Regions from separate parts of the Macrococcus bovicus genome, predicted to be linked through region 2. Evidence: predicted binding sites of a transcription regulator. Region 2 holds the regulator's gene; each other region holds the start of a gene.

Region 1 (7,914 bases), 720 kb from region 2:
CCTGCATGCCGAGAAAGGTGCTATCGTCGGTAACCCGCCTTACGGTGAACGGATCGGTGAACGCGGTGAAGTGGAAGCGATGTACACCTATTTAGGTGATCTGATAAAAGCGAATCCTAAATGGTCGCTCTATATTATGACCAGCTACAAAGAATTCGAGGTCCTGGTCGGTAAGAAAGCGACTAAGCGACGTAAACTTTTCAATGGCTATCTGGAGTGTACGTATTATCAGTACTGGGGCGAGAGATAATGGAATTCAGCGTCCTGGATCAGGTGCCTCTATCACGTGGTGACAGTCCGGAGGAAGCACTTGAGAAATCCATAGAGCTCGTCAAATGGACAGAGCAGCTGGGCTATAAGCGCTACTTTGTGGCGGAGCATCACCATACGAGAGGTCTGATCAGCAACAGCCCGGATATTATGATGACGAGACTTCTGAGCGTCACTGGGTCAATTGTAGTGGGTTCAGGCGGCATCCTCCTGCCGCAGTATAGCCCGTATAATATCGCTGAAAGAATACAATTGATAGAGGCGATGTTTCCGGGCCGTGTCAACTTAGGTGTCGGCAACTCGCCGGGTGGCACGGAGCTGACGCGTCTCGCCCTGACTGATGGGGCTGACAGTAAACACAGTGACTATACAAGAATGCTGACGGATTTGATCGGTTTCATGCATAACAGCTTACCTAAAGACCATCGTTTCCGCAGTGTGAAGGCCGGTCCACGGATCAGTCATCAGCCACCGGTCTATACACTGGGACTCACGGTGAACGGGGCGAGGCGGGCAGCGAAATTAGGTATCGGCTTTGTCTTCGGTGCCTTTATCAATCCGAAGCATGTGGACGAGGCCCTGACCACCTATTATGATGAGTTTCAACCATCAGCTGTCCTGCAGAAGCCGCATGCAATTATCTGCCTTTTCATCATCTGCTGTGAGACGAGGGCAGAGGCAGAGCAGCATGCAAAAATACTGGACCACTGGCTGTTAAATGTCACTCTTGGACGGGATACCACCGTGCCGACCTCAGCAGAAGTAGCCGAGAAGATCTACAGCGAGAAAGAGCGGGCGATTATTCACGCGAACCGCAGACGTTGTATAATCGGCAATACGGTTGATGTGAAGGGAGCACTCCGTCAATTGCCGAGAGCTGATGAAATCATGGTCATCTGTAATATTCATGATTTTGAGGCCAAGAAAAAAATTTATAAGCTGATCAAGGAATTGTGAGATACATCCGTATCTCATTTTTTTGTCTTTTTAATTAATATAACTATGTTATGTAAACTTTAAGTTATATTTTATGGATACTTTTCATTTAAGGCAAAAGAAAAACTCCCCGCAGGGAGTTTGGGTTACCAGAGTTTACCTTCACCGAAGCCTTTAGCGCCTGGCGGTGGATCAATAAACATCTGACTGACTGGAATAGTATATGCAATTAAGATTAATGCGATTGTAACGACCAGCAGGAACTTCCAGTTCTCAACCAGTTTAGTCGTTGGTAAATGTTCATCCATCGCTGTTGAGATAGGGTAAGGTTCATGTCCTTTTGGCGCGAAGAATGCCAGTCTGATAAAGATGATGACGACTAAGATAATGGAGACGAAAAGAATGGTACCGCCGATTGCCTGAATGATCTGGTAAGGAATCCACTCAGCAGCGACTTTTGAACCGCCGTACTCTGAATAAGTTGAGCGACGTGGTGCACCAAATAATCCGATGAAGTGCATCGCACCAGACATGATGGACATACCGAGTGCCCACATATAGCCTTGAATCAATGCAAGCTTATTCAGCTGTTTTGTTAAGACACGACCCGTGCAGTGCGGAATCAGCCAGTACATCGTGCCGAAGAATGTCAGGATGACGGCAGTCGCCACTGTTAAATGGAAGTGACCGGTAATCCAGATGGTATTATGAACGACCTGGTCCATCTGTGCAGAAGCGTTGACTAAACCACCGGCACCGCCTGGAATAAAGGCAGCCATTCCGATGAAGGGCAGGACGAAACGTGCATCGTTCCATGGTAATGTTTTCAGCCAGCCGAGCAGTCCTTTTGCACCGGTTCTACGGCCGTATGTCTCAAAGGTTGCGAAGAGACTGAAGGCAGTCATAAGTGACGGAATGACAACCATGAATGTTAAAACCACTTGAACATATTTCCATGTCGCTTCGATACCCGGTTCCACTAACTGGTGATGGATACCGACCGGAATCGAGAAGAACAGGAAGAGCATGAAAGCAAAACGAGCCAGGTTATCAGAGAATGCTTTCGTGCCGATAATTTTCGGCACGACTGCATACCAGGACATGTAAGCAGGTAACAACCAGAAATAGACAAGTGCGTGACCGAAATACCAGAAGAGCGTGCGGCTCAGTGTGACGTCGATACGTTCTACGAGACCGAGTGACCAAGGAATCATCTGCAGAAGAACAGTGAGTGCGACACCGATAGAGCAGACAATCCACATGACGTTGTTGATGGTCGCCATATAACTGATTAAAGGTGTTTTCTGACCTTTATGCTCTTTTCTGTAACGGAAGTAACCCATCATCTGACCGGCTGCCGAAATCCAGGAGCCGACAATCACTAGTGCCATACCGACATAGAAGATCACGTGCGCCTGCAGCGGAGCATAGAATGTATAGAGAACAGTCGCTTTGTTAAGCAGGACCATCGTCGCTGCCATCGCTGTTCCGATCAGCATCACCCAGAAGCCGGTCCAGCCTAAACGGCGTGCTAGAGGCGAGAAGGTACCGGTTGTTCTTGAGACAGCTGAGATCTGAAAGCCCATGATGAAGAACGTGGTCAGAACAAGTGCCAGGATAATACCATGAACGGTCAGGATCTGATAGTAACCGATGCCTGCCGGTAATTCCAATGTACCGGAACGGACAAGCGTCTGAACAAGACCGGCAAGACCGCCGATAATCAAGCAGACGATAGCGACATACATATGCGCCATAACCAGCTTGGCATCTTTTGGATCCAGACGTTTGTTATCTTCTTTTTCATTGATCTCAAATACCTGATGCTTGCGGTAGTGATGATGCTCGCTCGCATCACTTCTATAGATTACTTCGCTCATTTTTTATCAACCACCTTAATGTTGGATTTCATATCAGCGTGGCCCATTCCGCAATATTCATTACAAAGAAGGAGATATTCACCTTTTTTATCAAATGTCTTTGTGAATGTACTGATATGGCCGGGCACCACCATGAAGTTCACGTTTGTGTGTGCAATTTCAAAACCGTGGTTAACGTCTTTGGAAGTTGCGATGATTTTCACTTTAGCCCCTTTAGGAATTTCTACGTTACCCGGATTATAGTTGAATGCTGAAACGACAAAGACCAGTTCATAATCCCAGTCTTTACCTTCCACCTTATGTAATCCTGGATTTTTGAATGTTTCATGTTTGTCTACAAGCTCCGGATCGACATATTCGCCGCCACTTGCAGCTGGCTCGTGACCTAAATGGATGGCCTGGACTAATATAATAACGAGGAATAAAACAAGTGACCCCATCCCGAGCCCTAACCAGATTTTCTCTAACTTATGCACAATAACCCCTCCTTAAATACGTTCGATGAATAGAATAAAGATTGAAAACCATAACACTACAAAGATAGCACCTAATGTTAAAACTGAGATCATTGTCCCGCGCAGATCCAGATCATCGTGTGAATCGTATTCAGGTGCCAGTTCCTGCTGCTCCGCTTGAATCTGATCTTTATCTTTAGCCATGTCCTTCCGTCCTTTCTAATTAACTTTTCTTTCTTTATAATAATAAAGAAGGCCGATTAATAATGTGATAAATATCACACTTCGCAAAATTTGTTATATTGTTCACAAAAGGGGATTACTATGAATAAAAAAGACCAGATCGATCAGCTATATAAACTAAAGAAAGAAGTAGAGAAATCGGATCATACACTGCTTGTCGGACAGATCAATGAAGTCATCAAGAAAGTCTATAAGGACAAACGGATCATCAGTTTCATCGGACATTTCTCGTCAGGCAAGTCTTCTCTGATCAATCATCTGTTAGGGGAAGATATTCTGCCGAGCTCTCCGGTACCGACGACCAGTAACTCAGCGCAGATTACGATCGCTGAGCAGGAAGAAATCATCGTCAATCTTGAGAAGCAGGAATATGCTGTCGTAACTGATTATGACGCAGTCAAGAAAATCAATACCGAGAATCAGCGGATTGAATCAGTCGAAGTCAGGAAAACCAGTCAAGACCTGCCGCTTGGACTGACACTGCAGGACACGCCCGGTATTGATGCCACTTTCAGTAACCATGAAGCGAATACGATGAAGTATCTCCTCACGAGTGATGTCATCGTCTATACAGTTGAATATAATCATGTGGAGTCGGAGAAGAACTTTAAGGAGATGAAGCGCCTGAATAGTCTGGGAATGCCGCTTATCTTCGTCATCAATCAGATCGATAAGCACGATGAGAATGAAATCAGTCTCACTGATTTTGAAGCATCCATCCGGCAGAATCTGGACACTTGGGGAATTGAAGTGGAGAACATGCTGTTCACCTCTATTTATCCGCATGAACTTAATCAAGTCAATGAGCTGAAAGCTTTGTTGTTCAGTAGTGACCTCGTAGCGGAGAGTCATGAGACCTTCTTTGACCGGATCACACACTATATCACCACTGAGCAGCTCGCTTTCCTGCAGGCTGAACAGCAGGGCATACTGGACGAGCTGGAACTGGACGCGTCCTCTATAGAATCACAGCGTGCAGCCATTCTGGAGACGCAGTCCCTGACAGAGGAACAGGCTCTTTTCGAGACAGCTGAATCCACTGAAAACTATTTTCTTGCGAGTATCCGCAGCATTCTGAAGAACGCTTATCTCATTCCTTTTGAGATCCGCGAAGAAATCAAGACACTGCTGGAAGTCTATTCACCGGACTATAAAGTGGGCGGCTTCTTCGGCAAGGACAAGAAAAGACAGGAAATACGGAATCAGCAGATGACGGCTGTCCTTAGCGACTTGAATGACTCGATAGATAAGCAGGTCAATTTCCATATCCGTGCACTCTATGACCAGCATGCGAAGTATACGTCAGGAGAGTGGCTGCATGAGATCAGACATTATACGTTTGCGCTGCAGGCGGAGGACCTGGTGTCACTGATGAATAATCAGGCGATGGTGACACAGGATTATGTCCTGAATTATACCGACCAGTTAAAGAAATATGTGGAGCAGGCAGTCGTACGGGAGAACAGACCTTATATCGAAATGTTCATAAAAAATCTAAATGTGTCCAAATTAAATCCAGCGGCAAATGAGTCGGCAGATCTGCTGGCACGTTACGATATGCTGAATGAGCTGATTGACTCACTGACGACTGAAAACTATCGTCACTATTATATTCATGTCGATGAATCGATTGACCGCCTGATTGACCGGACAAAAGTGACGCTTGAACTGATGGATCAGCAGCAAATAAGAAAACAGGAAAGAAGACAGTTGGAGCGGAAGGAGAGTCATCTGGAAGAGGCCGTCAAACAGCTTGAGACATTCAGTCAGATCAGTTATTTCAGTGATATGACTGCCCGTCTGCATAAACAATTGGCGCGCATCCAGCATGACGTGACACGTATTGTGGTCTTCGGTGCTTTCAGCGCGGGGAAAAGTTCACTGATCAATGCACTCCTTGGCGACCACTATTTAATCTCTTCACCGAATCCGACGACAGCGGCCATCACTGAACTCAGCTACGGCCATACCCATCAAGTGAAGTTCAAGTCGGTCGAGATGCTGCTCAATGAACTGAATAAAATCGGCCGGACAATCGGTATTGAAGCAGATGATGTAGACACCTGGCTTAGACTCTACAATAAACAGCAGCCTGAGCTGGATCATCAGTTCAAGAAGTTCATCGAGGCACTGAACACGAACTATGCCCATTACCTGCCCGTTCTGAGGGAAGGCAGCATGAAAGAGATACAGGATGATGAAATTGAGATGTATTCGGCGGTCGATTCACATTCTGCCTTCGTTGACCGGCTGTATCTGCAGTATGAGATTGACTTCCTGAAGGATAAAGTGATCATCGACTCGCCGGGCATCGGCTCAACGAATATGCGTCATACGAATGAGACGACGGAGATCATCGCGGACAGTGATCTCTTGATCTACGTCTCCTATTTCAATCATGTCTTCACGGAGAACGACAAGCAGTTCATCAAATATCTGGCGGACCTGCAGATTTTAAGTGCAGACAGTGAGACTTTCTACGTCATCAATGCGACTGACCTTGCACGCAGTGAAGCGGAACTGGAGCAGGTGAGAGATTACTTCGATTCTGAGCTCAGTCAGCTGAATGTAGATTCTGCGCTGTTCGGTGTCTCAAGTAAGCAGGCACTCGTCAGAAGAGATGAGCAGTTCAATGAGTTCGTGGCTGCCATCCAGCATTTTGCGGATGTGGACAGCCGCCAGCAGAAAATGACGCAGTTTGAGAATGGCGTTAAGCAGCTTGAGGCACAGGCGCAGTATATTGTCAGTCACGCAGAAGAAGCGAGACGGGAGGAAGCGGCCCGTCGCACATATTATGCAGAACTGAAAAAAGAACCGCCGTTCATACCTGGTCATGTGCAGCAGGGACTTGATAAAGTGCAGCAGGAGCTGAACGAGCAGCTGACCTTTATGAAGGACCGCTTCCGCATCCAGCTGTATGACCTCATTAAGATTTATTTCAATAAGCGTCAGGTGGACGAATCCGGCTACATCGGTGAACTGGCCAATAAGCTTGAAGATGAGGGCTCCATGATTGTGCCGCGGCTGAACTATATCTTCAATCAGTCACTCATCAACCAGACAGCAGTCATCAGACAGACACTGGCTGAGCAGCAGCTGATAGTCGCCCTGGATGATATCAGGCTCCTGCCGGTCGGCCAGCAATATATGGACGCAAGACTTGAGCCTCTTAAGATCAAGGTGACGAACAGAAATCTGAGCAGAAAAGAATCTCTTGAAGCTTTGTATGAGGCCATTCATGCTGAGTCGATGACGCGACTGGAGGAAAAACTGCAGCACTTCAGTCAGATTATCAAGACCGCACTTAGTGAGCGTGAACCTGAAGTGGCCGCAGAATGGGACACGTATAACGAGGAGCTGATGACAGATATTGCAGAGCGGGAACAGCATATTATAGACGAGACAGTCGTCAATGAAATCAGACAGGTGATGGAGGGATCATATGCAAGTATGGATAGATGAAGAGGAACTGGATTACAGCAAGCATCAGTTGTTTGACTGCCGGAATGTGATGGATGATCTGGAGAAGAGTCTGGCAGCCTATAATGAACAGCATATTGAACATGCCATCTTTGTGCCGAGCTATCCGGTGCTCTATGACAAGAATAAGCCGGAGGAAGGACGACACCCGCTGCCTGATATGGCACTCGTCAAGTCGTTCATCGACCAGTACAGCGCCGGCCGGATACCTGTCGCCTATGACGTGGCAAAAGGCTTTATGGCGACGCGTTTCTTTTTCCTGTGTGACCTACTGGATATCAACTGTCTGGTATTGAAGCAGTCATACGATGAATCGACCATTGCGAAGACGTCAGGCGATCTGCGAATGGAAGATATCCGGCAGCTGGAAGCACTAAGAAATAGTGAACAGCCCCGCATCAATCAGGACTTGATTGCCAGCCGTGATGAAGTGAGGCATACCACTGCCACTCTCCTGGATGCACGTGCGAACAAGCGCTTCCTGGGAGAGGAGGAGCCGATTGATGTGCAGCCGGGCAGAATTCCGGGCGCCGTCAATTTCCCTTATGAGAAAGTGTTTGATGACCAGCTGCCGGCTACTGACAATGCCATCGTCTACTGCGGCTCGGGACTGTCAGCGACACCCGTCTATGCAGCACTGAGAGCAGCAG
Region 2 (7,914 bases):
AATGACTGAACGTGTGAAATCCTGGCTGTTCGTGGTCAGCAGACCGCTGTCAAAACGATCCAATGTGAATTTGCGGGCCGCGTGATTATAAATCAGCCTGGTCGCCTCCCGTCTGGATACACGCAGTTCGATATAAAATTCAGTTGATTCATTCTCCAGAATATCGATAATCAGTTCGTAGCAGTCACCTTCATAGGGATGCAGACGGATATCATGCTTCATCGCATAGCCTTCTGCTGTTTCAGGTTCACCACGTAATCGCTCAAGCAAAGGATGCGGACGTTGTCGAGTCTTACCTTCTTCAATTGAGATCAGACGAGGCACAGTGAAACATGGCTCACTGCCGCCTATCCAACCGACCAGTATCTGTTCACCCTCGGGCCCTTGCGTCAGCTGCGGGGCATCAAAATCAAAACCATCGTCCCACTTCTGCTCCATCTTGCAGTCACGCTCATCCGAATCACTCATTATCACGACCGGCCCATGCGTCACAAAGCGGATGAGGTCCGGGGAAGAAATATGATACCAGTATTTAAGTCCACGTGCCGGCAACCATTCATAGAAAAGATGATAGAGGCCGTCATGATAAACAAAGCCGGCAGGTTTCTTCAACGAGCCTGCTGAAGGCTGAATATGAAAATGCTGACGTCCCTTTTTATCTGCTTCTGCATAGCGTTCTTCTCTCAACCATTCCACTTGACGCACTCCCTTATCGCTTGTTCAATTACTTTAAAATATAACATCGACAGCTAAAAAAAACCATCTCATAATCAGATGGTTTAATCTTCTTTCAGTTCTTCTTCCACTAATTTCTGTTCACCTTTTAGATACATACGGTAGCCAACGTGACTGATCTGAATACTGATCTCATATAAGATGACCATAGGCAATACAAAGATGACATAAGTCATGACATCAGGTGGCGCGATAATCGCTGCGATGACCATCAGGAAGAAGTAAGCGTATTTACGGTTCTTCTTCAGGAAAGCAGGTGTCACAATCCCGAGCCGCGTCAGAAAGAGCAGCAGGATGGGCAGCTGGAAAACAAAACCGAACGGAATCGTAAACTTCAGCAGCTCATTAAAATACTCTCTGACCCCGATAATCTGCTTGACGCCCATTTCACTCGCCAGACCGATGGTAAAGTGGATCATATAAGGGAATATGATAAAGTAGCTGAAGGTAAGACCCGCTACAAATAAAATAAAACTGACCGGAATATAACTCAGCGTCGCCCGTCGTTCCTGCGGATGCAGGCCGGGCGAGATAAATGCCCATAACTGATAGAGGATGACAGGCGATATCAGCAGCACTGCTATCAGCATAATGACGCTGATATAGATGGATAATGGATCCGTCACCTTAAAATAGTGCAGCGTGATTTCAGCAGGTACATCATCTTTCGTTAAAAATCGTGTGACCGGCTTGCCGAAATAAAAACCGACCACAATGCCGCCCATCAGAAAGTAAGCGACAATCATCAGACGTCTTCTAAGCTCGTCTAAATGCTCGACTATCGTTAATTCATCTTTATTCATCTGAAGGTCTTCCCTCCTCATAACAAAAGCGACAGTGACTGTCGCTTTTTTCAATCATTCATTATTTACGTACGTCATCTTTATCATGATCTTTCATGATACCGTCTGTCGCATCTTTGAATTCCTTGAGCGAAGAACCCATTGCACGGCCAAATTCAGGCAGTTTCTTTGGTCCGAAGATAATGAGTGCAACCACGCCTAGAAATAATAAAATAGCAGGTGATGCAAAACCTAATGTATTAGCATACAGCATACTGTACCTCCTAGTGGTTTTTCATAAAGAATATAAGAGACTGGAGTTCTACACCTAAATCGATATGGTGTACCTGGACATCTGATGGAACATTTAAGCGCTCCGGTGTAAAGTTTAATATACCTTTTATTCCGGCTTTTGTCACTCTATTTGCTATCTCCTGACCGATTTTCCCGGGCACAGTGAGAATGACAACTTCTATCCCCAGCTTCTCGATGACTTCTTCAAAATCGTCCATATGCTGAACATAAATTTCCCCTATTTTCTCACCGACCACGTTCGGGGCGATATCAAATGCTGCTTCAATCTGCATACGGTCGCTGATCGAGAAATTATAATTGACGAGTGCATGACCGAGATGGCCGATCCCGATGATCGCTACTTTCGTCATCGTATCCTGCTGCAAGGTGGTTTTAAAGAAATTCAGTAAATATTCTACGTTATAGCCATATCCTTTTTTACCAAGTTCACCGAAATAAGAGAAATCTCTTCTGATGGTGGCTGAGTCGATCTTCAATCCTTCACTCAGTTCCTTTGAAGAGACACGATCCACTTTCGCACTATGCAGTGTATTGACAAACCGGTAATAAAGGGGCAGGCGCTTTAATGTCGCTTTCGGAATTTTAACCTCAGCTTTTGGCACACTGTTCACCTTCTTATCATAATTGTGACCTTTTTCACAGTACATAAATTATACCATGTCTGACCGTAACTGACTATGTGAAATTCAGTCCTTTTATTTCATGTCATCCGGCAATCATGTAGAATATAAATGAGGTGAAAACATGATCTTATTACAGGCAAGCCAACTGAATAAATCATTCGGCGGAGAAGATATCTTCACCGATGTCAAACTAGAAATAAAAACAAATGACCGGATTGCTATTGTCGGACGTAACGGCGCCGGGAAAACGACGCTGATGAAAATCCTGGCAGGCGCTGAAGGTTACGATAGCGGTCATCTGATGCGTGCCAAGAACATCAATATCGGTTACCTGACCCAGCAGATGACGCTCGATGCTGAAGGAACAGTCTACGAAGCGATGCTGAAGCCTTTCAGTCATCTACAGGACATGGAACGAAGACTGACAGGTATCACGACTTATCTTGCTGAAGAAAGTGATAAGGCTGGTACAGAGGAATACGCTGACAAGCTGGCTGAACTTGAGAAACTGCAGCTGCAGTTCGAAAATGCGGGCGGCTATCAGTATGAACATAAAATCAAGACGGTTCTGACGGGACTGAACTTCAGTCCGGCTGATTTCGACCAGAAGATTGATTATTTCTCAGGGGGTCAGAAGACCAGACTTGCACTTGCTGAGATGCTGATCCGCGAGCCGGATCTGCTGATGCTGGATGAGCCGACCAACCATCTGGACATGGAAACAACAGCCTGGCTTGAAAACTATTTGACGACCTATCAGGGTGCAATCGTCGTCATCTCCCACGACCGCTACTTCCTGGATAAAGTTGTCAACATCGTCTACGATGTGGCTCTCGGGCGTGTCATGCGTTATGTAGGCAACTATTCCAGATTCCTGGCTCAGAGAGATGCCTTCTACGAGAAGATGTCTGCTGAATATGAACGTCAGCAGGCAGAGATCGAACGTCTGGAGACTTTCGTCCAGAAGAATATCACCCGTGCCTCTACGAGCGGGATGGCGAAAAGCCGTCGTAAAATACTGGAGAAGATGACCCGTATTGAAGCACCTAAACTCGATGACCATTCTGTCAACCTGCAGTTTAATATCGACCGTGAATCAGGCAACGATGTGCTGGCGGTAAAAGAGCTGGAGGTAGGGTACGAGCGTCCTATCACCGCCCCTATCACATTCGATGTCAAGAAACAGGATGCCATCGCGGTCATCGGTCCTAACGGTATCGGTAAGACCACCTTGATCAAGACGATTGCCAAGAGGCTTGAAAAACTGGGCGGCGATATTAAGTACGGGGCCAATGTCTCAATCGGTTACTATGACCAGAAGCAGGCAGAATTCAAATCATCGAACACGGTTCTTGAAGAACTGTGGCAGTATTATCCTGAGATGCAGGAGAAAGATGTCAGAGCTGTACTCGGCCGCTTCCTGTTTGTACAGGATGACGTCAAGAAAATCATCAATGATCTGTCAGGTGGCGAGAAAGCCCGTCTGCAGCTCGCAAAACTGAGCCTTGAGAATAATAATGTCCTGATTCTTGATGAGCCGACCAACCATCTGGATATTGATGCGAAGGAAATTCTGGAACAGGCCCTGATGACTTATCCCGGCACGATTCTTTTTGTGTCACATGACCGTTTCTTTATCAATCAGATTGCGACAAAAGTCCTGAACATCACACATGCAGGTGCGAGTCTCTTCCTGGGTGATTATACTTATTTCATCGAAAAAGAAGAGGAGCGTCTGGCACATGAAGCTTATCAGGCCGTCGAAGAGGAAACAACGAAACCGCAGCAGACTGACTATGCAGAAAATAAAGCGCAAAGAAAAGAACGCCGCAAAATAGAGCGGGCACTTCAGCAGCTGGAAGAGAATATAGAGGTATACGAAGCACGTATTCAGGCGGTGGAACTTGAACTAACTCAGCCTGATGTATTCAACGATTCACAGCGCAGTTACGAACTGCATCAGGAGCTGGTGGCACTGCAGGATAAACTGGAAGCCGCTATGGAAGAATGGGCTGAACTCGAAGAAGCAGATTAAATCTGCTTCTTTTTCTATTCACAGAGTTATACACAGTCGAAACAGCATAATAACAATAATCCACAAAGTTATTAGACTTATCCACAGAATATAGATGATTTATGTTGTTTATTTTTGTGTAAAATGGCCTCTAGACAAAATGTTATCCACAATCAGTTAACAACTTGTGTACAAGTACATATGTTCGCATCCATCAAAAAACGCCTGATTTTATAAATCAAGCGTGCTTTTTCCATTTAAATTGAGTTCTGCTCTGATATTGTTGACCGCATAATAGTAGGCGGCGGCTCCAATCATCGCTGCATTATCTGTACAGAGCTGTAAGGGCGGAATATGAAGATGAACATTGCGCTGCTTTGCCATCTCCTCAAGTCTTGATCTTAAACCACGGTTCGCTGCCACACCGCCACAGACAATCAGCTCATCAATATGATATTCCTCTAAAGCTTGGAACGTCTTCTCTGTCAGCACATCAATGACACTAGCCTGAAAGCTTGCTGCTACATCTTCAGGCGGTACTGTCTCCCCCTTCTGTGCTTTATTGTGCAGGGTATTGATGACGGCACTCTTCAGACCACTGAAACTAAAATCATAGCCCTCAAGCACGGGACGAGGGAAATTCAGTGTGTCCTGTCCTTCAGCCGCAAGCCGGTCGACATGCGGTCCCCCCGGATAAGGCAGGTTGATAGTACGTGCCACTTTGTCGTAGGCTTCACCCACTGCATCGTCCCTTGTCTCACCGATGACTTCAAAGTTCAGATGATCGCGCATAATGACGAGCTCAGTATGACCACCTGAAACAATCAATGCCAGCAGCGGAAACTTAAGCGGTTCTTCTATATGATTCGCATAAATATGCCCGGCAATATGATGGACCGGAATGAGCGGCTTCTGATGGCTCAATGCCAGTGCTTTAGCCGCATTGATGCCGACAAGAAGCGCACCGATAAGCCCAGGACCTTCCGTCACTGCCACTGCATCGATATCATCCATCGTCATATCAGCGACCTGCAGGGCATCCGCTATCACTGTGGTGATATTCTCGACATGATGACGGCTCGCAACTTCAGGTACGACCCCACCAAAGCGCTTATGCGACTCGATCTGACTGTTCACACTGTTACTCAACACTTCACGGCCATTTCTGACCACACTGACAGCCGTCTCATCACAGCTTGTTTCTATTGCTAATATTGTCATATCATTCATTTCTTAACCTCACCCACATCACTTTTGCATCCTGGCCGGCACCATAATAATCACGGCGGAGTCCGCCATATGAAAAGCCCATCTTCTCATAAAGTGCTCTAGCCACTGCATTTTCCTCTCTGACTTCAAGACTCATCATCTCACAAGTCAGTCTAGCATAGTTCATGACGTATTCTAATAAGATTTTGGATAAGCCTATGCCACGCTTATCTTCACGTATGGCAACGGTCGTAATCTGTGCCTGGTCTATGACAATCCACATACCTAGATAACCGATTATCTCCTCTTCTACTTCCATCACAAAATAGTGACCAAATTCATTTTTCTCCACTTCATGATAAAAAGCATCGATGGTCCAGGTCCCGGATGGAAAACTGCGTTGCTCTATTTCGTGAACAGCGGGAACATCTTCTACTGTCATCTTTCTGATTGTTATGCCTGGTTGTTCAGCCAATTGCGTTCCGCCTCCGTCATTCTTAAATAAGTCGGCTCAAACTCGTGGACAGCTTGTGGATTTTCAAAATCCGCAATGCGTCGCATCTCAGCACTACGCGGGATACAATAGAACACCGGCCCTTTAAGCTTCTCCTTCAACTTGATGGCATCCATTCCTATAAAGAGATAAGGCATGTGCTGCTGTTTTAAATAATGATTAAGATCTTCAATCGTCATGTAACGGTCTTCTTCAACCTGTTCCACTGTCGTTCCTTTAAAACGATATACACCACTGTAGACTGCGTCTCTTCTTGCATCAATCACAGGTACCAGCAGGAATTCATGCAGTCTGACAGTCGCTGCAAGTGCTTTAAGGGAAGACACACTGTACAGTGGGATATCCAGCGTATAGGCAAGTGTCTTAGCCGTAGTGACCCCTATTCGCAGACCGGTATATGAGCCAGGTCCTGCGCTGACAATGATGCCTTCAAGGTCTTTCATTTCCAGGTCAGCATGTTTCATGACCATCTCAATCGTCGGCATTAAAGTAACGGAATGATTGATTTTTTTGGCACTGTTGAATTCAGCCAGGACCTCTATGCCGTCTGTCACACTGACCGATAAAGGCTGATTCGCTGTATCAATATTGAGTAATCTCACGATAAGACCTCCAGTATAGTTTCATAGCGCTTTCCCGTCGCTGTCAGAATCACTTCTCTGCTTGAATCAGATGTTCTGTTAATCTCAATCGTCATATAGCTCTCAGGCAGAAACTCTTCTATCATCTGCGGCCATTCAATCAGCGTAACACCTTCGTTATAAAAATAATCATCGAACCCAAGGTCTTCCTCCGACTCTTCAAGACGGTAGCAGTCCATATGATGAAAAGGCAGACGCCCTTGATATGATTTGATAATATTAAAGGTGGGAGAATTAATCGTTCGAGTCACACCCAGTGCTTTACCGAAGAACTGACTAAAGGTCGTTTTGCCCGCACCGAGGTCTCCCTTTAACAAGTAGACATCGTTTGCCTGTGCCTGAGCCGCAAGACTTGAAGCCAGCTTTTCCATGTCTTCTAATGAATCTATTATGATATGCATACTTTCACCCTCGCTTCTATATCATTCCTATCTATTATACTAAAAAAGAATATAAAAAAAAGAGACCTGACAGGTCTCTTTCTATTTGCCCGGCAACGTCCTACTCTCGCGGAACGTAAGTCCAACTACCATCGGCGCTAGAGAGCTTAACTTCTGTGTTCGGTATGGGAACAGGTGTGACCTCTCTGCCATCATCACCAGACAGGGTGAGAATATTGTACTCTCAAAACTAGATAAGCAAGGAAGAAGAAACCAGGCAAAGCCGGCCAAAAAATCTGATAATTGATTAAGTCTTCGATCGATTAGTATTCGTCAGCTCCACACATTACTGCGCTTCCACCTCGAACCTATTGACCTCATCATCTTTGAGGGATCTTATAACCGAAGTTGGGAAATCTCATCTTGAGGGGGGCTTCATGCTTAGATGCTTTCAGCACTTATCCCGTCCATACATAGCTACCCAGCTATGCCGCTGGCGCGACAACTGGTACACCAGAGGTATGTCCATCCCGGTCCTCTCGTACTAAGGACAGCTCCTCTCAAATTTCCTACGCCCACGACGGATAGGGACCGAACTGTCTCACGACGTTCTGAACCCAGCTCGCGTACCGCTTTAATGGGCGAACAGCCCAACCCTTGGGACCGACTACAGCCCCAGGATGCGATGAGCCGACATCGAG
Region 3 (7,914 bases), 720 kb from region 2:
TGTTTAATTGCTGATAGTGAGTCAGCTGCAACTGACAGACCTGCGATACCTGTAGCCATTGTACGAATAATTTCTGTATCATGTAAAGCCATTTCAATTCTTTCATAGCTGTATTTATCATGCATGTAGTGAATGACGTTTAATGAATTGATGTAGACACCTGCCAGCCATTCCATCATATCGTTGAAGCGTATCATCACTTCGTCGTAGTCCAGATATTCTGAAGTGATCGGTGCAAGAGCCGGACCGACTTGAGCGCCAGATTTTTCGTCTTTACCGCCGTTGATGGCATAGAGTAATGTTTTCGCTAAGTTAGCACGAGCGCCGAAGAACTGCATCTGTTTACCGATTCTCATTGCAGAAACACAGCAAGCGATACCGTAGTCATCACCGTAGCTTTCACGCATCAGATCATCATTTTCATACTGGATGGATGAAGTCTGAATACTCATCTTCGCACAGTATTTCTTGAAGTTCTCAGGTAAACGTGTAGACCAGAGTACGGTTAAGTTTGGTTCTGGTGCAGGGCCTAAGTTATCTAAAGAATGCAGGAAGCGGAATGAGTTTTTAGTCACAAGTGCACGGCCATCCATGCCGACACCACCGATTGATTCAGTTACCCATGTCGGGTCGCCAGAGAATAATTCATTGTAGTCAGGTGTACGAGCGAATTTCACTAAGCGTAATTTCATGATGAAGTGGTCAACAATTTCCTGTACTTCTTCTTCTGTCATAACGCCGTTCTTAATATCGCGTTCTGCATAGATATCCAGGAATGTAGAAGTACGACCTAAACTCATCGCAGCCCCATTCTGTTCTTTGATTGCCGCTAAATAAGCAAGGTAAGTCCACTGTACAGCTTCTTTGAAGTTCTCAGCCGGACGGCTTAAATCAAAACCGTAGATTTCGCCTAATTGTTTCAGTTCATTTAACGCGCGGTACTGTTCAGATACTTCTTCACGTAGACGGATGATATCTTCAGACATGGTTGTGGAGATATTATCGAAGTCGCGTTTTTTCTCAGCCATTAAGAAGTCCACACCGTATAAAGCCACTCGACGATAGTCACCGATGATACGGCCGCGGCCATAGGCATCTGGCAGACCGGTGATGATCCCCGCTTTACGACATGCCAGCATTTCTTTTGAATAAGCATCGAAGACACCTTGGTTATGAGTTTTACGGTATTCAGTGAAGATGTGTTCAGTTTCTTTATCAAGTTCATAGCCATAAGCTTCACATGCTGCTTTAGCCATCCGGATACCACCATAAGGCTGCATGGAACGTTTGAATGGTTTTTCTGTCTGAACGCCGACGATAGTCTCAAGATCTTTATTCAGATAACCTGCATCGTGAGAAGTGATGGAAGAGACCACTTTAGTATCCATATCCCACATACCGCCGCGGTCACGTTCTTCTTTAGTCAGTTCCATGACTTGTTTCCATAATTGTTGAGTTGCAGCAGTTGCTGGTGCTAAGAACTCATCATTACCTTCGTACAGTGTATAGTTCAGCTGAATGAATTCTCTGACATCAATTCGTTTAGTCCATTTCCCTGTTTTGAACCCAGACCATGCAGTTGTTTGTTTTTGTTCATTCTTTAACATAATTTATGCCTCCCAAACATAATGTGATTGACTTCACAATATGATTATATCATGTAAGTGAATATAATCACATTATTCATCAATTTTTTTTATTGTTTTTATCGATTCAGTAGTATCAAGGGTTGAGCTGTAATAGAACATACTTTGAAATGAAAGCTGTCTCTATAACAGTTGTTTACCCGGTGGTCTGTTCTCTACTCATCGTGCTAAAATAAGCATATGATAATACATATGAATGATGATCACCCGTTACTTAAAGAAATCGCTTATTTGCATGAGTCAATTCCTGCTGGCTATGAAGACTGGCAGCCGACGGACCTGGATTACCTCTTAAGAGAAGAGTCACTGAAATTACTGATGCAGCATGAGGGCGATCAGATATTAGCCATCGTTGAAGAAGAACTGATAGCCTTCATCTGGTATAAGATGACTGATCATACACACATCAAATCGTTGTGGGTAGATCCCCGTCGAAGAGGACAAGGTTATGCAAGCAGACTGAAAAATGAAGTGAAGAGAATGAGCGAAGCACAAGGGATGGCTTATATCAAGGGTACTGTCCATCCCGCTAATAGAGGGATGGTCGCCCTGAACAAGAAATTAGGCTATAATTGGGTAGGTAAAGAAATGAGACTTGAACTCTAGAGGTGGCCAATGATCCGTACGTTATATATCGATATTAATAATGAGCTGAAGATATGCGAATCACCTTATGAAATGACTTCAGAGCCGCGGCTCCTGTGGGTGGATATGTCCGAACCGACATTGCATGAGAACCTTCTGCTCAGCCAGTTCTTTCATTTTCATCCTCTTTCTATAGAAGATGCAGTTTCAGTGAGACAAAGACCGAAATATAAGGAATATGACGACTATCTCTTTTATGTGTTCCATGCCATTGATCTGAATACGATGAAGCCGGAAGAAATAGATGTCTTCATCAATGATATTCTGGTCGTGACCTATCACAAAGAGCATTCAGAAGAAGTCGATAAAGTATGGAATATGATGATCCATAAGAAAGATAACTCGAAAGCATCCACATCTGAAATCATGTTCCTGACACTCGATGCGATTGTCGATAACTATTTTCCTTTCGTCTATGAACTTGAAGATAAAGTGTTCTCTTTTGAGGACAGACATTCAGTAGACATCTCAACAGAGGTACTGATTGAGGAAACCTTTGATTTAAGGGAAGACTTGCTCTTGATCAGACGAACAGTACTGCCGATGAGAGACTTGGTGTATAGACTGCTGGAAGGCAGAATCATGTCGTTATCGAAGAAGCAGAAAATATTTCTGCATCATATCAATGACCATTTGATCAAGCAGGTGGAGATGATTGAATCGTCACGTGAGATGACTGCCGACATTCGTGATAATTACATCTCACTTAACTCATTCAAAATGAATAACATCATGAAGATTCTGACCATCTACTCCGTGATATTCATGCCGCTGACACTGCTTGCCGGGATCTACGGCATGAATTTCGACGTCATGCCTGAACTCCACTGGAAATATGGATACTTGGGCGTCTGGATAGTCATGCTGGTCATTACATTCGGTATGATTCTCTACTTCAGACGGAAAAACTGGTTTTAAAAAGGTCATGTTTCTGAAGAAACATGACCTTTTCTAATATTCAGCGTTACAGTAATAGATGTTATGCCATTCTTTGAACATGGGGCCGTTACTGCCGGTTACTGGATCTGAACCCGGCAGCTTAACCCGGTTGATTGTTCTGTTGACAGCCGTTAAGTCATCATAGGAAGTAGTGGTCTCTACTGCATCTTCCGTCGGATAAGCGCCGACAATCCTGAAATCCTCTGACATGGCAAGCCGCTTATGACCGTAACCGGCGGGCAGCAGAAGCACATCGCCTTTATGTACCGTGACGGTCTGGCCGTTCTCGCCTCCGATCAGTAGTTCTGCCTGACCTGCTTTAACGCCGAGCACTTCATGGCAATTCGGATGGAAGTGGTGGTAATCAAATACGCCGTTCACCCAGATCTGATGCCAGCCATTGCGTTTAAATAGTTCGGACGGGTCCTCTTTGATATCATGATAAATGATAACCGGCAGCACCATATGATTAGGTGCTGATGGTGAAACGGGTGCGTGTAAGATGGTATGTCTCATAAAATAACCTCCTTTATTTAACAGCTTATTTCCCTTTATCAGATTGATTAAGCATAGAAAGGAATGATCAGATGGAAATATTTATTATGCTCTCGAGCTTTATTATCGCTACTATTCTATCGACCATTATTCATTACAAGTTTCCGCGGATACCTCTTGTCTTTATTCAGATATTTTTAGGCATGCTCATCTTTCTGACACCGATTCCTATCGTCATGGAATTTGAACCTGAGATGTTTCTGATCGGTATCATCGCACCGCTGTTATTTCTGGAAGGTAATCATGTCTCGCGCATTAAACTGTTGAAATATATAAAACCTGTCGTCCTGATGGCGATTGGTCTCGTTTTTACGACAGTCATCGGTCTCGGCTATATTACACATTTTATCATGCCGCTTATTCCGATAGCCGCTTGTTTTGCCTTGGCTGCTATCATCTGTCCGACAGATGCAGTTGCTGTACAGGCCATCGCACAAGGTAAAAAACTGCCGAGAGGACTGATGACCATCCTTGAAGGAGAGTCGCTGCTGAATGATGCGGCGGGCATTCTGAGTTTCAATATCGCAGTGGTCGCCCTGACTGCTCATGTTTTCACTGTGCAGGGGGCTGCGATACAGTTTGTGACGACTTCTCTCGGAGGTGTCATCATCGGGCTGATTATCGGCATTATCTTTGTGCAGATCAGAATCAGATTGTTAGATGGTGGCTTTGAAGAAGAGTATATTTTCAGCCTGATTCAGCTGCTGACGCCCTTCGTTATTTATATGGTTGCTGAAGCCTTTCATGTATCAGGTGTCATCGCCGCGGTTATCGGTGGTATTATTCACGGCATAGAACGCGACCGTTTCAGCCAGGCGACGACTAAGCTGCAGATGGGATATAACTATACCTGGGGCCTGTTATCGACTGTGCTCAACGGCATGGTCTTCACCATCCTCGGCTATATTATTCCGGAGGTGACGCTTGAGATCGTCACCCACGAAAGACAGAATTTAGTGGGGCTGTTAATCCTGACAGCCATCATCTCACTTCTGGTCTACCTCTTCAGATTTATATGGGTTTTCATGCTCTATGACATGTTTTATATACCTGAGAATCCATTTATCAAAATACTGAATAATCCGGATGCAGGTCTGCCGGAAGAACGTCCTTCACGCTTTAAATATGCGCTTATAGCGGCAGTGTGTGGTGTTCACGGGACTATTTCAATGGCGATTGCGCTGACATTGCCCTATGAGATCTATCAGGACCGGTCGTTCATTTACAGAGACGATCTGCTATTTATAACAGCAGGGGTGGTGGTCATCAGCTTAGTCGTGGCTCAGGTACTGCTGCCGCTGCTCGTGGAGAACGATGTTATCCAGAACACCTCCAAATATTCGTTCAAAGAAGCGCGTATATTCGTGATTGAAAAAGCCATTGAATACCTGCAGCAGCAGACGACAGAAGAGAATACAGCGATTACAGGTAATCTGATTCGACAGAATACGATGCGCATCAACTTCTATAAGCGTATCCGGGATAATGATGAAAACCCGAAAGAAATCATCAGACTCCAGAATAAAGCGCTCGATGTCGAGGCAGCGGTGCTGGAAGATTTAACGGCCAGCGGTGCTATATCTGAGACTGCTTATCAAAACTATGTCGCCTATGTCGAACGGACACGGTTATTTGCACATACTTCTTTCGTTAAGAGAGTACTGTTCATTATGCGCGTACGTAAAAGTAGACGTAAACTGAGCACGCGTTTCAGTGGAGTAAGTCCTCTTACCTTCAGAAGTCATCTGATTGAACTGCAGAATATCGCCAATAAGGTATACACTGAAGTGCTCTCTGCCTTACTGGAAGAAGCGGGCGACCATAACCGGATGGAAGTGGCACTTGTCTCAGACATCTACCTGAACCGGGTAGAACAGTTAAAGCGTAATATTGTGAACGAAAAACTTGAGGATGCGGAAGCACTGATGGCGCTGAATATGATTGGGATGGAACGTGAAGTGGTGCAGCAGCTAGTGAGACGAGGCAAGATTTCCCCTGATGTGGCAATTGAACTGCGACAATCCTTGAACTATGACGAAATGATTCTGCTTGATAATCAGAGTTAATGTTTCTCGATGTAAGGGACAGGGAATGAAAAAGCTAAGAATATTAGAAAAAGGATGATGACCATGCATGAAGAGAAGTTTGTTCTGATTGAAAATAAGGAGATAACTTTAAGAGAGCTCGCTAGTGAACTGGAAGCCATTACGGGTTATACGGTGACGGACAGCTTCGGGGATATCAATCGTATCGTTGCCCAGAAGCCGAATTTTGATGATGACTTTGAAACATTTCTAGTCACCTATGAATTCAACGAGACAGCTGATATCGTGGATGCGACGGTAACCACACCGCGTAATGAGAAGATTAACTTTAAAACAGACCCAGTGAAACTTCGTCTATTATCTTACAAATCCAGATAACCTCAAGAGCATCTGATTTTTACGGAAATCAGATGCTTTTAATATTAAAGAAAGGACAGTCATGGTATGATTTAGGGAAAGAGCAACAATAATTGAGGGATAAAATGAAGAAAATAATGATCACAGCACTTGCAGCACTCCTTCTCGCTAGTCAGTCCGTTATAGCGGATGGTGCTGAAAAAGTGAAAACTAACCCAGAAATCGTTCAAAAAAGAGATTTTCTGCCTACTTTCGGTATGCCCGCTTTTAAATCAAGAAAATATAGCGGTCCTGTGACGAAAGAGAACGTACTGATTGTCATGATGGATTTCAGTGACAGCAAGCAGTCGACGCTAAAACCGGGAGTCGGCCGCTATTCACCGGCTGCAAATGCTTCAAGAAACTATTATCCGAAATATACGAAGGAACATTACAGAGATTTATTTTTTGCAGATCGGTTTAAAGGGTCAGACGGCAAAAGCTATCGCACTGTAAAAAATTATTACGAGATTTCCTCAGGAGGCAGTTTTACATTAAGCGGTCAGGTATCAGGGTGGTATCGTGCGAAGAAGCCGCTCAGTTATTATGGCGTCAATGAGGATGCGAATGATGATGCCCATGTCCATGAACTGATCATGGAAGCAGCGGCACGTGTCGCTAAAGACAAATCCATCAATCTGAAAAAATATGATCGCTATGATTATTATGACCGGGATCAGGATGGCAACATCAACGAACCAGACGGCATCATTGATAAATTTATCGTCGTTTTCAGCGGTATCGGAGAAAGTGAAGGAGGCGGGGCGCTCGGCACGAATTCAATCTGGGAGCACGTCAGTGAAGTAGGCTCGCGCCCTCATACCATTCCCGGCACTTACAGTCGGACCTCCAAGTTCCCTGGACATCGACTGGCGATAAGCGAATACGGGGTGATGGCAGAAGATAGTTCCGTCGGTACATTCACGCATGAGTTCGGTCATATGCTCGGACTCATTGATGAATATGACACCTCCCGCTCGGCTGGCAGTCATGCAGGAGAACCTGTGCGTTACTGGTCACTGATGAGTTACGGTGCAGATACGGGTAAATTGGTCGGCTCGAAACCTGTCGGCTTAAGTCCGCTGGCTAAATCTGACCTGCAGATGATGTACGGCGGGAACTGGCTGCGCGGAGCGGTCATCAAATCCACTGATATCACGAAAAAAGGCAAAACCTATCTGCTGGATCAGGCCAGCAGTAAAGGGCGTAATAATGACATTCTGCGAATCGAACTGCCGGACATCAGAAAAAGACTGAAATCGGGCCGCTATAGAAACTATCAGCAGTATTATCTGGTTGAGTGGCGCACCCATACCGGGCTAGATAGCGGACTCAGTGAAATATATGATCCATTCGGCCGAAACTATTACGGCAAAGGCATGCTGATCTGGTATGTCAACGAATATTACCGTAATAATTCCGCGTTGATCAATCACCCGGGTAAAAGTTTAGTGGGGGTAGTCGATGCGACGCCGAAGACCCTGACTTCTAAGACAGGTCACGCACCGACGACAGATATCCAGATATTTGATGCCCCGTTCAATACGAAGCGTTACGGCAACTATAATAAACTGTCAAATTACTTCTTCAAGAAAAACAACACAGACCCAGTACCTGTTTTTTCTGACTACAATTATACCCAGGCGAAACTGGATAAACTGATGCTGCCTGAAGCTGGACGAGTACTG
Region 4 (7,914 bases), 400 kb from region 2:
AAGGAACTGGAAAAAAAGAACAGTGAAGTCCAGCTGCAACAACTAAAAGAGGAACGGGCTGAACTGCTGAAGAAGATTTACCGCGAACTGGAACCTTGGGACCGTGTCCAGATTGCACGTTTAGGTGTAAGACCGACAACGTTAGACTATATATATGCCATATTTGACGACTTCATTGAACTGCATGGCGACCGTACGTACGGGGATGATGCGGCGATGATAGGTGGCCTCGCGATGTTCCAGGACAGGGCTGTCACCGTTATCGGTCATCAGCGCGGGAAAGATACGAAGGATAATATTTACCGCAATTTTGGAATGGCGCACCCGGAAGGTTATCGAAAGGCACTGCGCTTGATGAAGCAGGCCGAGAAGTTTAAGCGACCGATTATCTGTTTTATCGATACGAAGGGCGCTTATCCGGGTAAAGCAGCTGAAGAGCGGGGACAGAGTGAGTCGATCGCCCGCAACCTAGTGGAGATGGCCGGTCTGACAGTCCCTGTCATCTCGGTTGTCATCGGTGAAGGGGGTAGCGGTGGTGCGCTTGGCATCGGCATCTGTAATCACCTGCTGATGCTTGAGAATTCCACGTACTCAGTGATTTCGCCGGAAGGGGCAGCAGCGTTGTTATGGAAGGATAGCACACAGGCCAGACGCGCGGCAGAGACCATGCGGATTACTGCGCCTGACTTGCTGGAACTCGGTGTGGCAGACCGTGTGATTGAAGAGGTGGTCGGCGGTGCCCATGAAGATGTGGAGAGACAGAGTGAGAAAATTGCGGAAGCGCTCTCTGACTCTCTCGCTGAACTGCGTCAGCTGACACCTGAAGAGCTGGTCAATCAGCGCTATGAAAAATACCGGAATATCGGCGCAGGTCAGTGATTTGACCTGAAATAATAAGTGAAACGTTTTCATTATCATCACTGTTTGCAATTAATAGCATCCGTCTTTTTTTTGTGGTACGTTATAAATAAATACCGACAAAAAGTGAGGAAGCCATTATGAAAAAGATTGCAGTATTAACGAGCGGTGGAGATTCACCGGGAATGAACGCGGCCGTGCGTGCAGTAGTCCGTAAAGCGATTTATCACGATATAGAAGTCTACGGTGTCTATCAAGGTTATCAGGGTCTGATCACGAACAATATCAAGCAGCTGGACCGGGGCGCAGTAGGTGACAAGATTCAGCGCGGCGGAACTTTTCTCCAGTCTGCAAGATGTCCGGAGTTCAAGGATCCGAAAGTTCGTCAGCAAGGGATTGAGAACCTGAAGAAATTAGGGATTGAAGGCCTTGTGGTTGTCGGAGGAGACGGCAGCTACCGCGGTGCTCAGCGTCTGAATGAAGAAGGTATCAAGACAATCGGTATCCCGGGTACGATTGACAATGATATCAACGGCACTGATTTCACAATCGGATTCGACACAGCGCTGAATACCATCATCGAAGTAGTCGATAAGATCCGCGATACGGCATCGAGCCATGAGCGGACTTTCATCATTGAAGTCATGGGTCGCGATGCCGGAGACTTAGCGCTCTGGTCCGCGCTTGCCGGTGGTGCAGAGACCGTCCTTATCCCTGAATTCAAGAAAGATGTCCAGGAGATTGCTGATAAGATCCAGCAAGGGATTGAGCGGGGCAAGAAACACTCCATTATCATCGTGGCTGAAGGTGTCATGTCCGGCGAGGACTGTGCGGAAGAACTCAAGAAATATATCAACGTAGATACACGTGTATCTGTTCTCGGCCATATGCAACGTGGTGGTTCGCCGTCAGGTATTGACCGAGTGCTCGCGTCGCGTTTCGGTGCTTATGCAGTAGATTTACTCATGAATGACGAAACCGGTTTAGCAGTGGGTATACAGAATAATAAACTGACGAAAACGAAATTTGAGGATATCTTCTCAAGCCAGCATAAAATTGATGAAGAGATGTACCGCCTGACGAACGAACTATCGATTTAATTCAGACTGATAATGGAGGAGAAATTAATGAGAAAAACTAAAATTGTATGTACGATCGGGCCGGCTTCGGAATCACCGGAAGTACTGGAACAGCTGATGACAGCAGGAATGAATGTTGCACGTCTGAACTTCTCACATGGTTCTCACGAAGAGCACGGTGCACGTATTGCACGTATCCGTGAAGCAGCTGAAAAGTTAAACAAGACTGTGGCAATCCTCCTGGACACTAAAGGACCGGAAATCCGTACGCATAATATGGAAAACGACAAGATTGAACTGCAGAAGAATACAACAGTAGTCATCAACATGCAGGAGGTATTAGGGACAGCGAATGAATTCTCTGTCACTTATCCTGAGTTGATCAACGACGTCCATGTCGGCTCAACTATCTTACTGGATGATGGTCTGATTGAACTGAAAGTCAAGGACCTCAAGCATGAAGAAGGTAAAATTGTCTGTGACGTGATCAATGCGGGCGAACTTAAAAACAAAAAAGGGGTCAACCTGCCTGGTATCAAAGTCAATTTGCCGGGTATCACTGAAAAAGATGCTGAAGACATCAAGTTCGGGATTGACCAGCAAGTGGATTTCATCGCTGCCTCATTTGTCCGTCGTGCAAGCGATGTGCTTGAGATCCGCAAAATTCTTGAAGACCGTAAATGTTCGACGATCCGCATCATTCCTAAGATTGAAAATGAGGAAGGGATTGAGAACATCGACCAGATTCTGCAGGTATCGGACGGTTTGATGGTTGCGCGTGGCGATATGGGTGTAGAAATCCCGGCTGAACGCGTGCCACTCGTTCAGAAAGAGCTGATCCGTAAGTGTAATGCACTCGGTAAACCGGTTATTACAGCGACTCAGATGCTTGATTCTATGCAGCGCAATCCTCGTCCGACGCGTGCAGAAGCGAGTGACGTAGCGAATGCGATTTACGATGGTACAGATGCCGTGATGTTATCAGGTGAGACAGCAGCGGGGCAATATCCTGTTGAATCTGTCAAAGTGATGGCCAATATCGCTTATGCTGCTGAAGAAGCGCAGGATTATAAGTTCCTCCTGGACAGCCGCACGAAACTAAATGAAACCAACATGGTCAATGCGATCGGTGTCTCTGTGGCCCATACAGCATTGAACTTGAATGTACAGACTATTGTTGCAGCGACGGAAAGTGGTCATACAGCGCAGATCATTTCTAAATATCGTCCGCATGCACATATTATAGCGATGACCCCTTATGAACAGACAGCGCGTCATATGGCACTTGTCTGGGGCACTATTCCAGTCGTGAAAGAAGGCAAGAAAACAACTGACCAGCTGCTGGAGCAGGCGTCAGAAGCAGCGATTGAAGCAGGTAGTGTCAACAACGGTGATCTTATCATCATTACTGCGGGTATCCCGACAGGAGAAGCGGGCACGACGAACTTCATGAAGATTCAGCTCGTGGGTAACGAACTGGCAACAGGTCAAGGTATCGGCCGCACGTCAGCAGTCGGCCGTGTAGTGATCGCTAGAAATGCAGAAGAATTAGCGGATAAGGATCTGACTGATGCTGTCATCATCACGCAGTCGACTGACGCAGATATGGTGCCTTATCTTGAGAAGGCCGTTGCGATTGCCACTGAAGAAGGCGGTCTGACAAGTCATGCGGCTGTTGTGGGACTGACACTCGGCAAACCGACAATCGTAGGGATTGACGATATCTATCATAAGTTTGAAAACGGGGCCACGGTAACAGTGGATGCACAGCATAATAAAATTTACGCTGGACATGCAAAGGTATAAAAAAGAAGCTCATCCTTGGATGAGCTTCTTTTTTAAGCTTTTTTGCCCTTCATATCAAAACGATACATCAGGAAGAGCAGGACGAACCAGAGCGGCGTGAGCGCTACACCGATTCGAGTATCAGGTGCCATGAAGAGCAGTGCAAACATGAAGATGAAGAAAGCTAAGAGAACAACAGCAGTCGCCATGCCACCAGGTGTCTTGAACTTAGAAGACTGGTGTAATTCCGGACGCTTCTTCAAGTAGACCATGTAGGAAATCGTGATCAGTGACCATACAACAATAAAGAATACAGTCGCGAGTGTCGTGACGAGTGTGAATACTTGTGATGCATTCGGAATCATATAATTGAGTAAGACTGACACTAAGAGTAAAGCGCTTGAGAAGATAACAGCATTTGCTGGTACGCCTGTCTTGTTTGTCTTTTCAAAGAAACCTGTGCCTTTAGCATAGTGTTTGCTTAATCCGTAGAGCATACGGCTGTTTGAGAAGATACCACTGTTACAAGATGAAGAAGCAGATGTGATAACAACAAAGTTGATTAAGCTTGCTGCGAAGACAATCCCGATCATTTTGAACAGTTCAACGAACGGGCTGAGTTCCGGATTGATCTGATCCCAAGGTGTGATACTCATGATGATCGTTAAAGCACCGACGTAGAATAAGATGATACGAATCGGGACGTTGTTGATTGCTTTCGGCAATGTTTTCTCTGGGTCCTGTGCTTCACCGGCTGTTACACCGATTAACTCGATACCTACAAAGCTGAAGACTGCCATCTGGAAGCTGAGCAGGAAGCCGTTGATGCCGTTCGGGAACCAGCCACCATGACTCCATAAGTGGCTCAGTGACGCATGACCAAACGGTGTTTTGAACTGGATGATGATCAGGAAAATACCCACAACAATCAGCGCGATGATGGTGATAACCTTAATGATTGCGAACCAGAACTCTAGTTCACCGAACAACTTAGCTGTCAGCAGATTTAAAGTCATCAAGAAAAGAATCGTGATCAGTGCTGATAGCCAGGTAGGAAAATCCGGCCACCAGAAGTTGACGAACTGAGCGACAGCTGTGACTTCTGCCATCCCTGTCACAATCCAGCAGAACCAGTACGTCCAGCCGGTCATGTAACCCGCAAACTCACCCAGGTAGTCTTTGGTGATATCCGTAAATGAGTGATAATTAAGATTGGAAAGCAATAATTCTCCGAGTAGTCTCATGAATAAAAAGAAGATGACACCTAAAATTGCATAAGTCAGTAAGATGGATGGACCCGCAAAGTGAATGGATTTACCAGCACCAAGGAAAAGTCCGGTACCAATCGCGCCCCCAATCGCGATCAGCTGAATATGACGATTCGTCAAGGTCCGCTGGAGATTATTATCGTCCAAGTGATGATTCTGTTCCATATTGTTTCCCCTTTTCTGATATTGATTTGATGTAACGTTTTAATCTCCAAAAGCATATAACGAAATATTCTAAATTGCAAGATAATTTTTGGAGGCGATTTCATAAGAAAAACTTATAGATAGCGATAAAGAATAGCTAAGTATTGAAAACGTTCACATATCTGTTTGCTTTCGGTATAATAAGCATGTAGACATGCAAGAGAATGATTATAAGATGTAAAGGGGACAATAATATGGCAGATGTAATCAGAGGTTTAGAAGGCGTCCTTGCTACTGAGACGAAAGTAAGTTCAATCGTCGGACAGCAGTTAACTTATGCAGGATATGATATCGATGATCTAACTGAAAATGCGAAGTTTGAAGAGGTCATTTTCTTATTGTGGCATTTCAGATTACCTAATGAGCAGGAACTCAATGACTTTAAGGCACAGCTACTTGAAAACATGGTGCTGAATCCACGTATTTATGAGCATTTCGAAGATTATGCAGCAGATGATGTTCATCCTATGACGGGCTTAAGAACATCACTCAGCTATCTTGCACACTTTGATCCACGTGCTGAAGAGTTCAATGATGATGCGCACTTCAATAAGGCAACCCGTATTCAGGCGAAAGTGGCGTCACTTGTTGCGGCATTCGCACGTGTCCGTCAGGGCAAAGAACCGCTCAAACCTAAAGCAGAGCTGAGCTATGCAGCTAATTTCCTTTATATGCTGTTCGGAGAAGTGCCGACAGAAGTGCAGGAAGAGGCATTCAATAAAGCATTGATTCTTCATGCGGACCATGAACTGAATGCGTCGACATTCACTGCCCGTGTCTGTGTATCGACATTAACAGATATGTATTCAGGTGTCACAGCGGCAGCAGGTGCCTTAAAAGGCCCTCTGCACGGCGGTGCCAATGAGCAGGTGATGAAAATGCTCAGTGAAATCGGTTCTATGGAGAATGTTGAAGATTATATCCAGAAGAAAATTGATAACAAAGAAAAAATCATGGGCTTTGGTCACCGTGTCTATAAAGAAGGCGACCCTCGTGCGAAGTATCTGAAAGAGATGTCTCGCCGTATCACAGATGAGACAGGACAGAAAGAATTATATGAGATGTCTGTGCGTATTGCTGAGATTATGGAAGAGAAAAAAGGCTTGCTGCCGAACGTCGACTTTTATTCAGCAACCGTGTATCACTCAATGGGCATAGAACATGATTTATTCACACCGATCTTTGCTGTCTCTCGTGTATCAGGCTGGTTAGCCCATATTCTTGAGCAATATGAAAACAACCGTATCATCCGCCCTCGTGCAGAGTATGTCGGTGAAGTCGGACGTAAATATGTTCCTGTATCTGAACGAAAATAAACCCTTATAGGAGGATTATCATGGCTGAAAAAATCACAAATTCTAATGGAACTTTAAATGTACCGAACAATCCTGTTATTCCATTCATTATCGGAGACGGTACAGGTCCGGATATCTGGCATGCAGCGAGCCGCGTGCTGGATGCTGCAGTTGACAAGGCATATAACGGCGAAAAGAAGATTGAATGGAAGGAAGTCCTTGCAGGACAGAAAGCATTTGATACGACCGGTGAATGGCTGCCGCAGGAGACACTGGATACCATCGAGGAATATCTGATCGCCATTAAAGGTCCGCTTACGACGCCGATCGGTGGCGGCATCCGTTCATTGAATGTGGCGCTGCGTCAGGAACTGGATTTATTCGTCTGTCTGCGTCCGGTCCGTTATTTTGAAGGTGTTCCTTCTCCGGTTAAACGCCCTGAAGATACTGACATGGTGATCTTCCGTGAAAACACCGAGGATATCTATGCGGGAATTGAATATAAAGAGGGCTCAGATGAAGTGAAGAAAGTCATCGAGTTCCTGCAGAATGAAATGGGCGCTAAAAACATTCGTTTCCCGGAGACATCAGGTATCGGCATCAAGCCGGTCTCAAAAGAAGGGACAGAACGTCTGGTGCGCGCTGCCATCAATTATGCACTGGAACAGGGGCGCAAGTCGCTGACACTGGTTCATAAAGGCAACATCATGAAGTTCACTGAAGGTGCATTTAAACAATGGGGCTATGATTTAGCTGAACGTGAATTCGGCGATAAAGTCTTCACGTGGGCACAGTATGATAAACTGGTCGAATCAGAAGGCAAAGAAGCAGCGGAGAAAGCACAGGAAGAAGCAGTGAACAGCGGCAAGCTGCTGATCAAAGATTCAATCGCTGATATCTTCCTGCAGCAGATTCTGACGCGTCCTGCGGAATTTGATGTGGTGGCGACGATGAACTTGAACGGTGACTATATCTCTGATGCACTCGCAGCTCAAGTGGGTGGTATCGGTATCGCACCAGGGGCTAATATCAATTACGAGACAGGACACGCTATCTTTGAAGCGACACATGGTACTGCGCCGAAGTATGCAGGCCTCGATAAAGTGAATCCTTCTTCAGTTATCTTAAGCGGTGTCCTGCTGCTGGACCACCTGGGCTGGAGAGAAGCAGGGGAACTGATCACGAAATCGATGGAAAAAACCATTGCCTCTAAAGTAGTGACATATGATTTCGCCCGACTTATGGACGGTGCAACTGAAGTGAAATGTTCAGAGTTCGCTGACGAACTGATTAAAAATATGTAAAGGAAATAAGCCGCCTGACAGCGGCTTATTTTTTTTGCCTGTCAGTGAAATATAAATATTTTGTAAATTTTATTACTGGCAGTTGAAGTTTATTGATTAAATATAGCCTTAATAAATCGAC

What was found. Region 2 encodes Rex, which represses fermentation and respiration genes when NADH is low (regulators of the CRP and FNR family bind a similar motif). Its sites were predicted from a motif close to TTGTGAAATATTTCACAA; they were not measured.
Region 1: the regulator Rex is predicted to act here: its motif matches at 3,836-3,853, upstream of QSV55_RS05895 (cytochrome c oxidase subunit 2A).
Region 3: the regulator Rex is predicted to act here: its motif matches at 1,629-1,646, upstream of pflB (formate C-acetyltransferase).
Region 4: the regulator Rex is predicted to act here: its motif matches at 5,297-5,314, upstream of QSV55_RS07700 (citrate synthase).

What each region holds. Positions count from the first base shown of each region.
Region 1 covers NZ_CP128470.1:1,085,400-1,093,313, reverse strand. Annotated here, with positions in the region: gene QSV55_RS05915 (THUMP domain-containing class I SAM-dependent RNA methyltransferase) at 1-250, shown strand, start outside; gene QSV55_RS05910 (LLM class flavin-dependent oxidoreductase) at 250-1,227, shown strand; gene QSV55_RS05905 (b(o/a)3-type cytochrome-c oxidase subunit 1) at 1,353-2,963, opposite strand; gene QSV55_RS05900 (cupredoxin domain-containing protein) at 3,083-3,562, opposite strand; gene QSV55_RS05895 (cytochrome c oxidase subunit 2A) at 3,575-3,745, opposite strand; gene QSV55_RS05890 (dynamin family protein) at 3,866-7,246, shown strand; gene QSV55_RS05885 (sulfurtransferase) at 7,227-7,914, shown strand, end outside.
Region 2 covers NZ_CP128470.1:1,803,372-1,811,285, forward strand. Annotated here, with positions in the region: gene QSV55_RS09825 (GH32 C-terminal domain-containing protein) at 1-705, opposite strand, end outside; gene tatC (twin-arginine translocase subunit TatC) at 780-1,538, opposite strand; gene tatA (twin-arginine translocase TatA/TatE family subunit) at 1,600-1,791, opposite strand; gene QSV55_RS09840 (redox-sensing transcriptional repressor Rex) at 1,802-2,479, opposite strand; gene QSV55_RS09845 (ABC-F family ATP-binding cassette domain-containing protein) at 2,577-4,490, shown strand; gene tsaD (tRNA (adenosine(37)-N6)-threonylcarbamoyltransferase complex transferase subunit TsaD) at 4,701-5,699, opposite strand; gene rimI (ribosomal protein S18-alanine N-acetyltransferase) at 5,692-6,120, opposite strand; gene tsaB (tRNA (adenosine(37)-N6)-threonylcarbamoyltransferase complex dimerization subunit type 1 TsaB) at 6,132-6,794, opposite strand; gene tsaE (tRNA (adenosine(37)-N6)-threonylcarbamoyltransferase complex ATPase subunit type 1 TsaE) at 6,791-7,234, opposite strand; rRNA gene rrf (5S ribosomal RNA) at 7,322-7,436, opposite strand; rRNA gene QSV55_RS09875 (23S ribosomal RNA) at 7,517-7,914, opposite strand, start outside.
Region 3 covers NZ_CP128470.1:441,401-449,314, forward strand. Annotated here, with positions in the region: gene pflB (formate C-acetyltransferase) at 1-1,607, opposite strand, end outside; gene QSV55_RS02740 (GNAT family N-acetyltransferase) at 1,839-2,252, shown strand; gene corA (magnesium/cobalt transporter CorA) at 2,262-3,209, shown strand; gene QSV55_RS02750 (cupin domain-containing protein) at 3,243-3,746, opposite strand; gene QSV55_RS02755 (cation:proton antiporter) at 3,818-5,851, shown strand; gene QSV55_RS02760 (hypothetical protein) at 5,915-6,208, shown strand; gene QSV55_RS02765 (immune inhibitor A domain-containing protein) at 6,313-7,914, shown strand, end outside.
Region 4 covers NZ_CP128470.1:1,406,165-1,414,078, reverse strand. Annotated here, with positions in the region: gene QSV55_RS07720 (acetyl-CoA carboxylase carboxyltransferase subunit alpha) at 1-879, shown strand, start outside; gene pfkA (6-phosphofructokinase) at 999-1,958, shown strand; gene pyk (pyruvate kinase) at 1,986-3,743, shown strand; gene QSV55_RS07705 (amino acid permease) at 3,776-5,155, opposite strand; gene QSV55_RS07700 (citrate synthase) at 5,389-6,510, shown strand; gene icd (NADP-dependent isocitrate dehydrogenase) at 6,531-7,793, shown strand.